2 linked regions of the Cytobacillus sp. IB215665 genome follow. The protein of the gene in region 1 binds, or shares a complex with, the protein of each later gene. Links are inferred from orthologs where the notes say so. Each region holds a gene or a part of one and is shown on either strand. Other genes may lie near its edges.

Evidence for each region.
Region 2: the proteins of acpP (region 1) and fabF are in contact, whole or in part, in a solved structure (PDB 6OKG), measured with the Escherichia coli proteins. The link is inferred for Cytobacillus sp. IB215665 from one-to-one orthologs.

The regions. Positions count from the first base shown.
Region 1 is NZ_JAXBME010000004.1:267,709-272,479, forward strand. Bases 1,880-4,771 are described here. They hold acpP (acyl carrier protein), read left to right. Parts: upstream 1,880-3,154; coding sequence 3,155-3,388; downstream 3,389-4,771. Other genes in these bases: fabD (ACP S-malonyltransferase), read left to right, coding at 1,880-2,153; fabG (3-oxoacyl-[acyl-carrier-protein] reductase), read left to right, coding at 2,158-2,901; rnc (ribonuclease III), read left to right, coding at 3,540-4,256; smc (chromosome segregation protein SMC), read left to right, coding at 4,571-4,771. Outside these bases: transcription factor FapR, read left to right, coding at 1-185; phosphate acyltransferase PlsX, read left to right, coding at 202-1,188; more of fabD, read left to right, coding at 1,212-1,879. UniProt on the Escherichia coli protein: Carrier of the growing fatty acid chain in fatty acid biosynthesis.
Region 2 is NZ_JAXBME010000003.1:74,414-80,645, reverse strand. Bases 669-3,538 are described here. They hold fabF (beta-ketoacyl-ACP synthase II), read left to right. Parts: upstream 669-1,419; coding sequence 1,420-2,658; downstream 2,659-3,538. Other genes in these bases: SLH52_RS04660 (DUF2268 domain-containing protein), read left to right, coding at 3,144-3,538; SLH52_RS04670 (beta-ketoacyl-ACP synthase III), read left to right, coding at 669-1,352. Outside these bases: more of SLH52_RS04670, read left to right, coding at 420-668; more of SLH52_RS04660, read left to right, coding at 3,539-3,923; SLH52_RS04655 (ABC transporter ATP-binding protein), read left to right, coding at 4,112-5,143; SLH52_RS04650 (ABC transporter ATP-binding protein), read left to right, coding at 5,140-6,129; opp4A (oligopeptide ABC transporter substrate-binding protein), read left to right, coding at 6,158-6,232. UniProt on the Escherichia coli protein: Involved in the type II fatty acid elongation cycle. Catalyzes the elongation of a wide range of acyl-ACP by the addition of two carbons from malonyl-ACP to an acyl acceptor.

The DNA.
Region 1 (4,771 bases):
TAACTGCGCAAGCAACAATCCGTTTCATGCGCCAAGTAAAAGAAACTGAGCGTGTGATAGCTAAAGCCAAAGTTAAAGGATTGGATAAGAAGAAAGGGAGAACAATAGTAGAAGTAAACAGCTTTGTCGGAGCAGAAATGGTATTTTCAGGGGAATTTGAAATGTATCGTTCAAAAAGTAATTAAAAGGTAGGTTCAACAAATGAGAATCGCAATCGATGCAATGGGTGGTGACCATGCACCTAAAGAAATTGTTTTAGGCACTCTAAAAGCGCTAGAAGCTTTCCCTAGCTTACATATTACTTTAATAGGGGATGAAGACAAAATTAAGACATATGTTTCTGAACAGAAACGTCTTTCTATAATACATGCCAATGAAATAATTGAAGCAACTGATGAGCCTGTAAGGGCAGTTCGTAGAAAGAAAAATGCCTCTATGGTACTTATGGCAAAAGAAGTGAAAGAAGGGCGTGCGGATGCTTGTATTTCTGCAGGGAATACGGGTGCTCTAATGGCAGCGGGTTTATTCATAGTCGGTAGAATCGATGGAATTGATCGTCCTGCATTAGCTCCAACATTACCAACTGCAGATGGACGTGGTTTTATAATGCTAGATGCTGGAGCTAATGTGGATGCCAAAGATCAACATTTGCTACAGTATGCGATTATGGGGTCGATTTATGCTGAGAAAGTACGGGGTGTTCCATCACCTAGAGTGGGCTTGTTAAATATAGGAACAGAAAAGAATAAAGGAAACGACCTTATGAAGCAAGTCTTTTCCTTATTAGAAAAAACGTCATTACACTTTATTGGTAATGTTGAGGCGCGAGACTTATTAGATGGGGTTGCAGATGTAGTCATAACAGATGGCTTTACGGGTAATGTTACATTAAAAGCAATAGAGGGAACAGCACAATCAGTTTTTTCTATGTTAAAAACAACATTAACAAGCAATTTTAAGAGCAAATTTGCAGCTTCTGTATTAAAGCCTCAACTGTTAGATTTAAAAGCTAAAATGGATTATTCAGAATACGGTGGAGCTGGGTTGTTTGGTTTAAAAGCTCCAGTAATTAAAGCACATGGTTCTTCTGACGCCAATGCGATCTTTAACGCTATTCGTCAAGCAAAAGATATCGTTGATAACAATGTTACTGAATTGATAAAGCAACAAGTTGAATCTGTTGATTGATTAGTAAAGAGAGGAATGATCATATGGGGAAAATTGCATTTGTTTTTCCAGGCCAAGGTTCACAAATTGTTGGTATGGGACAAAGCCTTGCACAAAAATATGACAATGTGGCAGCTGTTTTTAACAAAGCTGATGAAAAACTAGGTATTTCATTAACTGACCTTATTTTCCAAGGTCCAGCTGATAAATTAACGTTAACGATGAATGCACAGCCAGCTTTATTAACGACGAGCATAGCTATTCTTGAACGGTTCAAAGAAGAAAATATACGACCTGATTATGTTGCGGGTCATAGTTTAGGAGAATATAGCGCACTTGTGGCTGCCGAAGCATTGTCATTTGAAGATGCAGTGTATGCAGTAAGGAAACGAGGCGAATTAATGGAAGAAGCTGTTCCTGCAGGAGAAGGGTCAATGGCAGCTGTACTAGGGATGGAACAAGGTCAGCTACAAGAAATCACAACCCAAATTACAGCTGATGGATATCCAGTTCAACTCGCTAATTTGAACTGTCCTGGTCAAATTGTTATTTCTGGAACAGCTGAGGGAGTATCAATCGCAACGAAACAATGTAAAGAACAAGGTGCAAAACGCGTCATCCCTTTAGTTGTAAGTGGACCATTTCATTCATCACTCATGCAACCAGCTGCTAATAAATTCGATCACATATTAGACGAAATAACAATTAATCATGCAAAGATTCCAGTAGTAACGAACATTCATGCAAAGCCATTAACAAAGAGTACAGAAATAAAGCAAGCTTTAATTGAACAATTATATTCTCCAGTTTTGTGGCAACAGTCTGTAGAATACATGCTTGACAATGGTGTAGATACCTTTATAGAAATTGGTCCTGGTAAAGTTCTTTCAGGACTCATCAAAAAGGTTAACAGAAGGGTTAATGCCTATTCAATAAATGATGAAGAGTCAATGCTATTGACAATTGAAAGATTGAAAGGGGAATAAAAATATGACGTTGCAAGGAAAAGTTGCCTTAGTGACAGGTGCATCTAGAGGGATTGGTCGTGCTATTGCATTGGAACTAGCGAAGCAAGGTGCTAGTGTAGTAGTAAATTTTGCAGGAAGTGAAGCAAGGGCAAACGAAGTGGTGGATGAAATAAAAACAATTGGTTCTGAAGCAGTTGCGATTCAAGCTGACGTTGGAAATTCTGAAGCGGTATCTTCTATGATTAAAGGTGTGATCGCTAAATTTGGCAAGCTAGACATTCTAGTAAACAACGCCGGAATAACAAGGGATAACTTGTTAATGAGAATGAAAGAAGATGAGTGGGATACTGTCATTAATACAAATTTAAAGGGCGTATTCAATTGTACAAAGGCTGTTACCCGCCAAATGATGAAGCAAAGAGCTGGAAGAATAATTAATATTGCTTCAGTCGTTGGAGTAGCAGGTAACCCTGGACAAGCAAACTACGTTGCTGCAAAAGCTGGTGTGATAGGTTTAACAAAAAGTTCTGCTAAGGAATTAGCAAGTAGAAACATTACAGTAAATGCAATAGCCCCAGGCTTTATTACAACTGATATGACCGATGAATTAAATGAAGATATTCGTAATGAAATGTTGAAACAAATTCCACTTGTGAAATTTGGTGAACCGACAGACGTAGCAGCTGTTGTGGCATTTATAGCTTCTGAAGCAAGTGGGTATATGACTGGACAAACATTGCACGTTGATGGCGGAATGGTCATGTAAAGAGTTTAACAAAAAGGTGCTTTTAATAAGGCTGTTATTGTAAAATTTGTTGATTTTTTAATAGAATGTGAACAGCTAGATGGTATTATTATCCGATTGTCCTAAAAAGAAGAGAAGGTACGACGAACGCTTTAGAAAGACGTGATCTCTTAGAATGAAAAACAACAATCGATACGAAAACAGCCTTTTAAAATAATACAACTAGTTTTTTGAATGAAAATACACTATAATATTTGAGGGGAGGTGAGCAATAATGGCAGATGTTTTAGAACGTGTAACTAAGATTATCGTTGATCGCCTTGGAGTTGAAGAGTCAGAGGTGAAATTAGAATCTTCATTTAAAGATGATCTTGGTGCTGATTCCCTAGATGTAGTAGAGCTAGTGATGGAGCTTGAAGACGAATTCGATATGGAAATTTCCGATGAAGATGCTGAAAAGATAGCTACAGTTGGTGACGCTGTTAACTACATAAACGGTCAGCAATAATTCCGTTTTATCTATTAAAAGTCCCGTTTAAGGCGGGACTTTATCATCATAATAGGTGCCATATTAGTACATAGGCAATAAAGTGCAATGATCAACCTCTAGAAATGAACAATTCCGAACATCAAGTTTTGTTGGAGGTACCTAAAATAACATGAAAAAAACAGGTATTGAAAAGCATGCGAAATTTAATGAATTTCAAGAAAAAATAGGTTTTCGATTTCAAAATAAAAAATTGTTGTTGCAAGCATTTACGCATTCATCTTATGTGAATGAGCATCGAAAACGGCTCTATGAAGATAATGAGAGATTAGAGTTTTTAGGAGACGCAGTTCTTGAGTTAACAATTTCCCAATATTTGTATAAAAAATACCCATTGCTAAGTGAAGGCAAATTAACGAAACTTCGTGCTGCTGTAGTTTGTGAATCTTCTCTTGTTTCTTTTGCAAATGACCTATCCTTCGGTAAGCTAGTTTTGCTAGGTAAAGGAGAAGAGTTAACTGGTGGACGAGAACGACCAGCATTATTAGCGGATGTATTTGAGGCATTTATTGGAGCATTATACTTAGATCAAGGAATTGACGCTGTTTGTTCCTTTCTAGATATGGTTGTATTTCCTAAAATAAATGATGGTGCTTTTTCTCATACGATGGATTATAAAAGTCAGCTTCAAGAATTAATTCAGAGAGATGGAGCTGGTTTACTCGAATATAAAATCTTACAGGAAAACGGTCCTGCTCATAATCGAGAGTTTGTATCTTCAGTTTGTATAAATAACAAAACACTTGGTGAAGGTAGGGGGAAGTCAAAAAAAGAAGCAGAGCAAAACGCTGCGAAAAAGGCTTTGCAAAAAGTAAAAGAATCATTATAACACCATTAATGCCCCCTTTATGGGGGTATTTTTAAAAAGGCTCTATTCGTATAGCTTGTTGCTATTCAAACATTTATTACTAGGCTAGAGCTATGGAAATTATGGTTATAAAAAATAAGATGCCAAAGAATGTTATTTGTGAACGTATTAATGTCTTAGTTCAGAAAGATACGAAGATAGCCATTAATCAACAACACATACCAAATTAAGTAAACTATAAGGCTGATCAAATGAAATGCTGCCTGTGCTAGGCAGAGATAATCAAGTGTACACACGTCATAATAAAAGAATTTTTAGTAATAGGAGGGATATTCATGTTCCTCAAACGGTTAGATATCGTTGGATTTAAATCGTTTGCAGAAAGAGTTTCTATTGATTTTGTGCCAGGTGTAACTGCAGTAGTTGGGCCGAACGGCAGTGGGAAAAGTAATATTACCGATGCTATTAGGTGGGTATTGGGGGAACAATCTGCAAAATCTCTACGCGGAGCGAAAATGGAAGATATTATTTTTGCA
Region 2 (6,232 bases), on another replicon or contig:
ACTTAGCAGTGGTTTCACGCAAATTATTTGTATATATTTTTAGTTCTTAATACGAAAACAACAATGTATGCGAAAATCACCTTACTTATAGCATATGTTTTATAAAGAAAATTTCGTAGACGGATATCATAATGATACTTAGGTGAACGTCCATTTTTTTGAGACAATAAAGTTGCTAAAAGGGAACAATATGGAGTAAAATTAGTACCAAGTAATAATATTTACTATTAATAAGGTGCTTTTCATAAATCTTGTTTCTTTAATTACAACAGTGTTAAAGCTAAATGAGTTTTTATATGAATCCCATAGTCCTTGATGAAGAAAAGATACCACGATTGTTTCTTGTTTACGTGTTTTTGTCTTAGTATGAAAAACACCAACCGATGCGAAAAAGCCATTAATAAAAAGGAGATAAGCATATGAATGCAGGTATTTTAGGAATTGGTAGATACTTACCCGAACGTGTGTTGACAAACGCTGATTTGGAAAAGATGATGGATACATCTGATGAGTGGATTCGTACACGCACAGGGATAGAGGAACGTAGAATTGCCAATGATGATATTGATACGTCAGATATGGCATTTTTTGCTGCAGAAAAAGCGTTAAAAGATGCGGAAATTACAGCTGATGAAATAGATATGATTTTAGTTGCTACGGTGACACCAGATCAGCCATTTCCATCAGTAGCATGTAGAATTCAGGAGAGGTTAGGGGCAAGTAAAGCTAACGCTATGGATATAAGTGCTGCTTGTGCTGGATTCATGTATGGCATGGTAACCGCCAAACAATTTATATCTACAGGGACTTATAAGCATGTGTTAGTCATTGGTGTTGAAAAATTGTCTAAGATCACTAACTGGGAAGATCGCAATACCGCTGTCTTATTTGGGGATGGGGCTGGTGCTGTCGTTATGGGGCCTGTTTCAGAAGGTAGAGGCTTACTTTCTTTTGAACTAGGAGCGGATGGAACTGGTGCAAACCATTTATACCAAGATGAATATATCATTATGAACGGACGTGAAGTCTTTAAATTTGCGGTAAGACAAATGGGTGAGTCTAGTGTTAACGTTTTGGAAAAAGCTGGATTAACGAAAGAGGATGTTGACTTTCTCATTCCTCATCAAGCGAATATTCGTATTATGGAATCAGCGAGAACGAGGCTTGAACTACCAGAAGAAAAAATGTCAAAAACAGTGCATAAATATGGGAATACTTCAGCTGCTTCAATTCCAATTTCTATCGTTGAAGAGCTAGAAGCTGGTAAAATCAATGATGATGACTTGCTCGTCCTGGTCGGTTTTGGTGGAGGCTTAACTTGGGGAGCTATTGCTTTCCGTTGGGGGAAATAACAAAAATTAAATGATTTAAATATATGTTGAGTAATTTATGTATAAATGGACAAAGGAGATGCTTACTATGAATAAACGTAGAGTTGTTATTACAGGTTTAGGTGCTGTGACACCTCTTGGGTCATCGGTAGAAGCAACATGGGAAAATTTAATAAATGGTGTTTCGGGTATTGGAACTGTTACGCGTGTGAACCCAGATGATTATCCTGCTAAGGTAGCAGGTGAAGCAACAGACTTTAATCCTGAAGATTTTATGGAAAAGAAAGATGCACGAAAAATGGATCGTTTTACGCAATTTGCGTTAGCTGCATCTTTGATGGCAGTAAAAGATGCCAGCCTAACAATCACAGATGATATTGCTCCAAGAGTAGGTGTCTGGATTGGGTCTGGTATAGGTGGTATGGAAACATTTGAAAATCAATTTGAAACATTTCAAAAACGAGGCTATCGTCGTGTGAGTCCGTTTTTTGTACCTATGATTATCCCTGATATGGCAGCAGGTCAAGTGTCAATTGCTCTTGGCGCCAAAGGTATAAATTCTTGTACTGTTACAGCATGTGCTACAGGGACGAATTCTATCGGTGATGCATTTAAAGTCATCCAGCGAGGAGATGCGGATGTAATGGTTTCAGGTGGAGCGGAAGCACCAATTACGAAAATGTCCATGGCTGGATTTTGTGCAAATACTGCATTATCAACAAATCCAGATCCTAATACAGCGAGTCGCCCATTTGATAAAAATCGAGATGGTTTCGTAATGGGTGAAGGAGCTGGAATCGTTGTCTTAGAGGAGTTAGAGTTTGCTAAAGCAAGAGGGGCAAAAATTTATGCAGAAGTAGTCGGTTACGGCTCTACTGGAGATGCATATCATATTACTGCGCCTGCACCAGGTGGAGAAGGTGGGGTTCGCGCAATGAGGCAAGCAATTGAGGATGCTGACCTTACACCAGAACAAATTGATTATATTAATGCTCACGGTACGAGCACACAATACAATGAAAAATTTGAAACAATGGCGATTAAAGAAGTGTTTGGTTCGTATGCTGAAAAATTACCAATTAGCTCAACGAAATCCATGACTGGCCACCTACTAGGTGCTGCTGGTGGGATAGAAGCAATATTTTCAGTCCTATCGATTAAGGAAGGAATCATTCCGCCCACTATCAACTTGGAAACTCCTGACCCTGATTGCGACCTTGATTACGTTCCGAATGAAGCTAGAAAACAGGAAGTATCTGTAGCGTTAAGTAACTCATTAGGTTTCGGAGGTCACAACGCAGTATTAGTCTTTAAGAGTTATGAATAATAAGGCTTAAATATTATGATCATACAAAAAACTGGCTATCTTATATGCCAGTTTTTTTTGTGCTTACATGGCCTATGCACTCACATTAACATTTTATCATATGATGAAAAGAAAACTTTGTTCTTATTTTAAACGTGATTAATAACATTATTAGTCTCTTTACAATAAGCTCTTTTCGTAAGTTTTGTTGCAATTGTTACCAATTATCACCATGAAAAGTAATTTATTTGTTAGTCATCGTTGTACAGAAGAAAAGGTTCCACGATCTCTAGTTTGGTATTACGTGTTTATTTTTTATGGGAAAACATCCTTTCGAAGGAAGTTGCAATTGTAATCAGGGTTTTACAGTTTTAATCTCATAAAGAAGAAAGGATGACACGAATAATAGTTTCTAAGCGTGTTTATTTCTTAGTACGAGATACATCAATAAATGCGAAAACAGCGCATATTGTTGATATTAATCATACGATAAAAGGGTGAAAAAAATGCCTGTAATATCTACCTATGAATGGTTGGATCAATGGTATGACGAACCAAATAAATTGTGCAAAAAATTAGCAAATTTATTTGGAGGATCATCTGAGAGGTCTATCTATTCATATCTTCGTTCTTTTGGAATGTATCGTCCCTCAAGGAATGGTAAGGAATGTATCCATGAGCTCAAGGAGAATAAAGTATGGGGAATTGTAAAAAAAGAACATCAACTTTTACAAAAAGAATGGGCAGGTGAAGATGTACCGATCTTCATTTTTCCAGCTGATTCCTCAAATCCAGGTTTGCGCGAATACAATGGTAAATCTGGTGTTGCTTTTAAAGATAAGCTTTTTCTATTCGTATCTCCACAAAATGAAAAAAATGAAATTCGAGCATTATTTACACATGAATATAATCACGTTTGCAGGTTATCAAAGTACAAAAAAAATGATGACAGCTATACTTTATTGGACACGATTATATTAGAGGGGCTCGCTGAAAATGCAGTTAGGGAACGACTTGGGGATAAATATGCAGCTGCATGGACGAATTATTACACTCAGGATGAAGCGCAATATTATTGGAATAAAATAATAAAACCAAAAATGCATGTGCTAAGAAGTCACCGGATTCATGATCAGCTTCTATATGGTCATGGACTTTTCCCGAAAATGGTAGGTTATAATGTTGGCTATCAATTAGTGAAATCGTGTATAGATCATCAAGGTGATGCGATAAAGACTTTGTTATCTTTCCAAAGTAATGACATTGTTAAATATTCAGAATTTTAGTAATCAATAAAATTTTAAAGAAGAGTAGTAGAAAATCTAGTAAACTAGCTACTTTTCTTTTTTTTTATATTTTGAAAATATTGTAACTTTAAAAAATATATTGATTTTGTAAAGAATCTGTAATATATTTTATTATAATATTATGTTTAAAAATTCATACTAAATATATTACTAATTAGAGGTGTACTATGAGTTCAAATTCTCGTCAAAACGCTGAAACACCTTTATTAAAGGTGAGCAATTTAGAAACAGCCTTTAAAATTGATGGTGAATACCACAATGCCGTTGATAACGTGTCATTCTCAGTAAAGCCGAAACAAATTGTCGGAATTGTTGGAGAATCAGGTTGCGGGAAGAGTGTAATGTCACTCTCCATCATGAAACTGTTACCTAAGCACAACGGAGAAATTAGAAGTGGACAAGTTGATTTTAAAGGTAAGGAATTGCAAGATTTAGATGATAATGAGATGAATACAATTCGCGGAAAAGATATTTCTATGATTTTCCAAGAGCCGATGACTGCACTAAATCCAGTTTTCACGATCGGCTTTCAACTAGAAGAAGTACTTTTTAACCATATGAATATTTCTAAACGTGAAGCCCGCTTGAAAAGTGTTTCTTTATTAAAAAGTGTCGGAATATCTAGACCTGAGCAAATTGTCGAAGAATATCCACACCAGCTTTCAGGTGGAATGAGACAAAGGGTAATGATAGCAATGGCTATCGCTTGTCAGCCACAACTATTGATCGCTGATGAGCCTACAACTGCACTCGACGTAACTGTACAAGCCCAAATTCTTGAATTACTTAAAGAAATTCAAGAAGTAAATGATATGTCAATCATTCTTATTACGCATGATTTAGGTGTCGTTGCAGAGATGTGTGATGAAGTAATCGTTATGTATGCAGGTAGAATTGCTGAAAGAGCTAGTGCGGAAGAACTGTTTTACAACCCGAAGCACCCGTACACGAAGCTATTAATGGGTTCTATTCCTAAGTTGGATGAGGAAGTTGAAAAGTTAAGTTCTATTGAAGGAATTGTACCTTCCCTAGTTAATATGCCGAAAACTGGCTGTAAATTTGCTGACCGTTGTCCACAAGCAATGGCAGAATGTAGAGAAATAACACCACAGCTAAAAGAGGAAAACGTTAATCATGAGGTAGCTTGTTTGTTATATGAAAACAGCTTTCCTACTGAAAGGGTGAAGGTGAGTAAATGAGCCAGCAATCAACTTTAGAAGAAAAAGAAAGTTTACTAGAGATAGTAAATTTGAAAACTTACTATCCTATTAAAGGTGGAATTTTACGTAGAACGATAGGTAATGTTAAAGCAGTTGACGATGTATCGTTTGAAATTAATAAGGGTGAGACATTCGGGCTTGTAGGAGAATCTGGATGTGGTAAATCAACAACAGGTAGAACAATTTTACGTTTGTTAGAACCTACAGACGGCAAGATTATTTTTGATGGACAAGATATTACGAAGTTAAGAGGTGCATCCCTACGACAGATGCGTAAAGACTTCCAAATGGTTTTCCAAGACCCATATGCGTCTTTAAACCCTACAATGATGGTCGGTAGCTTAGTATCAGAGCCAATTCGTAATTACCAAAAAGTTTCTGAAGAAGATTTAAAGGAAGATGTACTTGATTTGCTGAAGAAGGTTGGGCTACCGCCAGATGCGTATTATAAATATCCACATGAGTTTTCAGGTGGGCAAAGGCAGCGTGTAGGTATAGCAAGAGCGCTTGCACTCCGCCCAAAACTCATCATTGCCGATGAACCTGTGTCGGCACTTGACGTGTCAGTTCAGTCACAAGTATTAAACTTGCTGAAAGAATTACAAGATGAATTTGATTTAACGTATTTGTTTATCGCACATGACTTAAGTGTAGTGAAACATATGAGTGATCGAATTGGTGTTATGTATCTAGGTGGGATCGCAGAGCTTGCTGATAAAGAAAGCTTGTACGCTGAGCCATTACACCCGTATACACAAGCTCTGTTATCTGCAATTCCTGAGCCTGATCCAAGGAAGAAAAAAGAGCGTATTATTTTGGAAGGAGACGTGCCGAGTCCGGCAAATCCGCCGCAAGGCTGTGCCTTCCATCCTCGCTGTGCCCATGCTAAGCCGGAGTGTCAGAAGGTGAAGCCTGTTTTGAAGGAGGTGAAAAAAGGTCATAAAGTAGCGTGTCACTTATATTAACTAAAATTGATAAATTAGGGGGAGAACTATGAAAAAATCATTATGGCTGTTTTCATTAATGCTTGTGTTAGCATTGTTCTTAGCTGCTTGTGGTGGCGGGGAT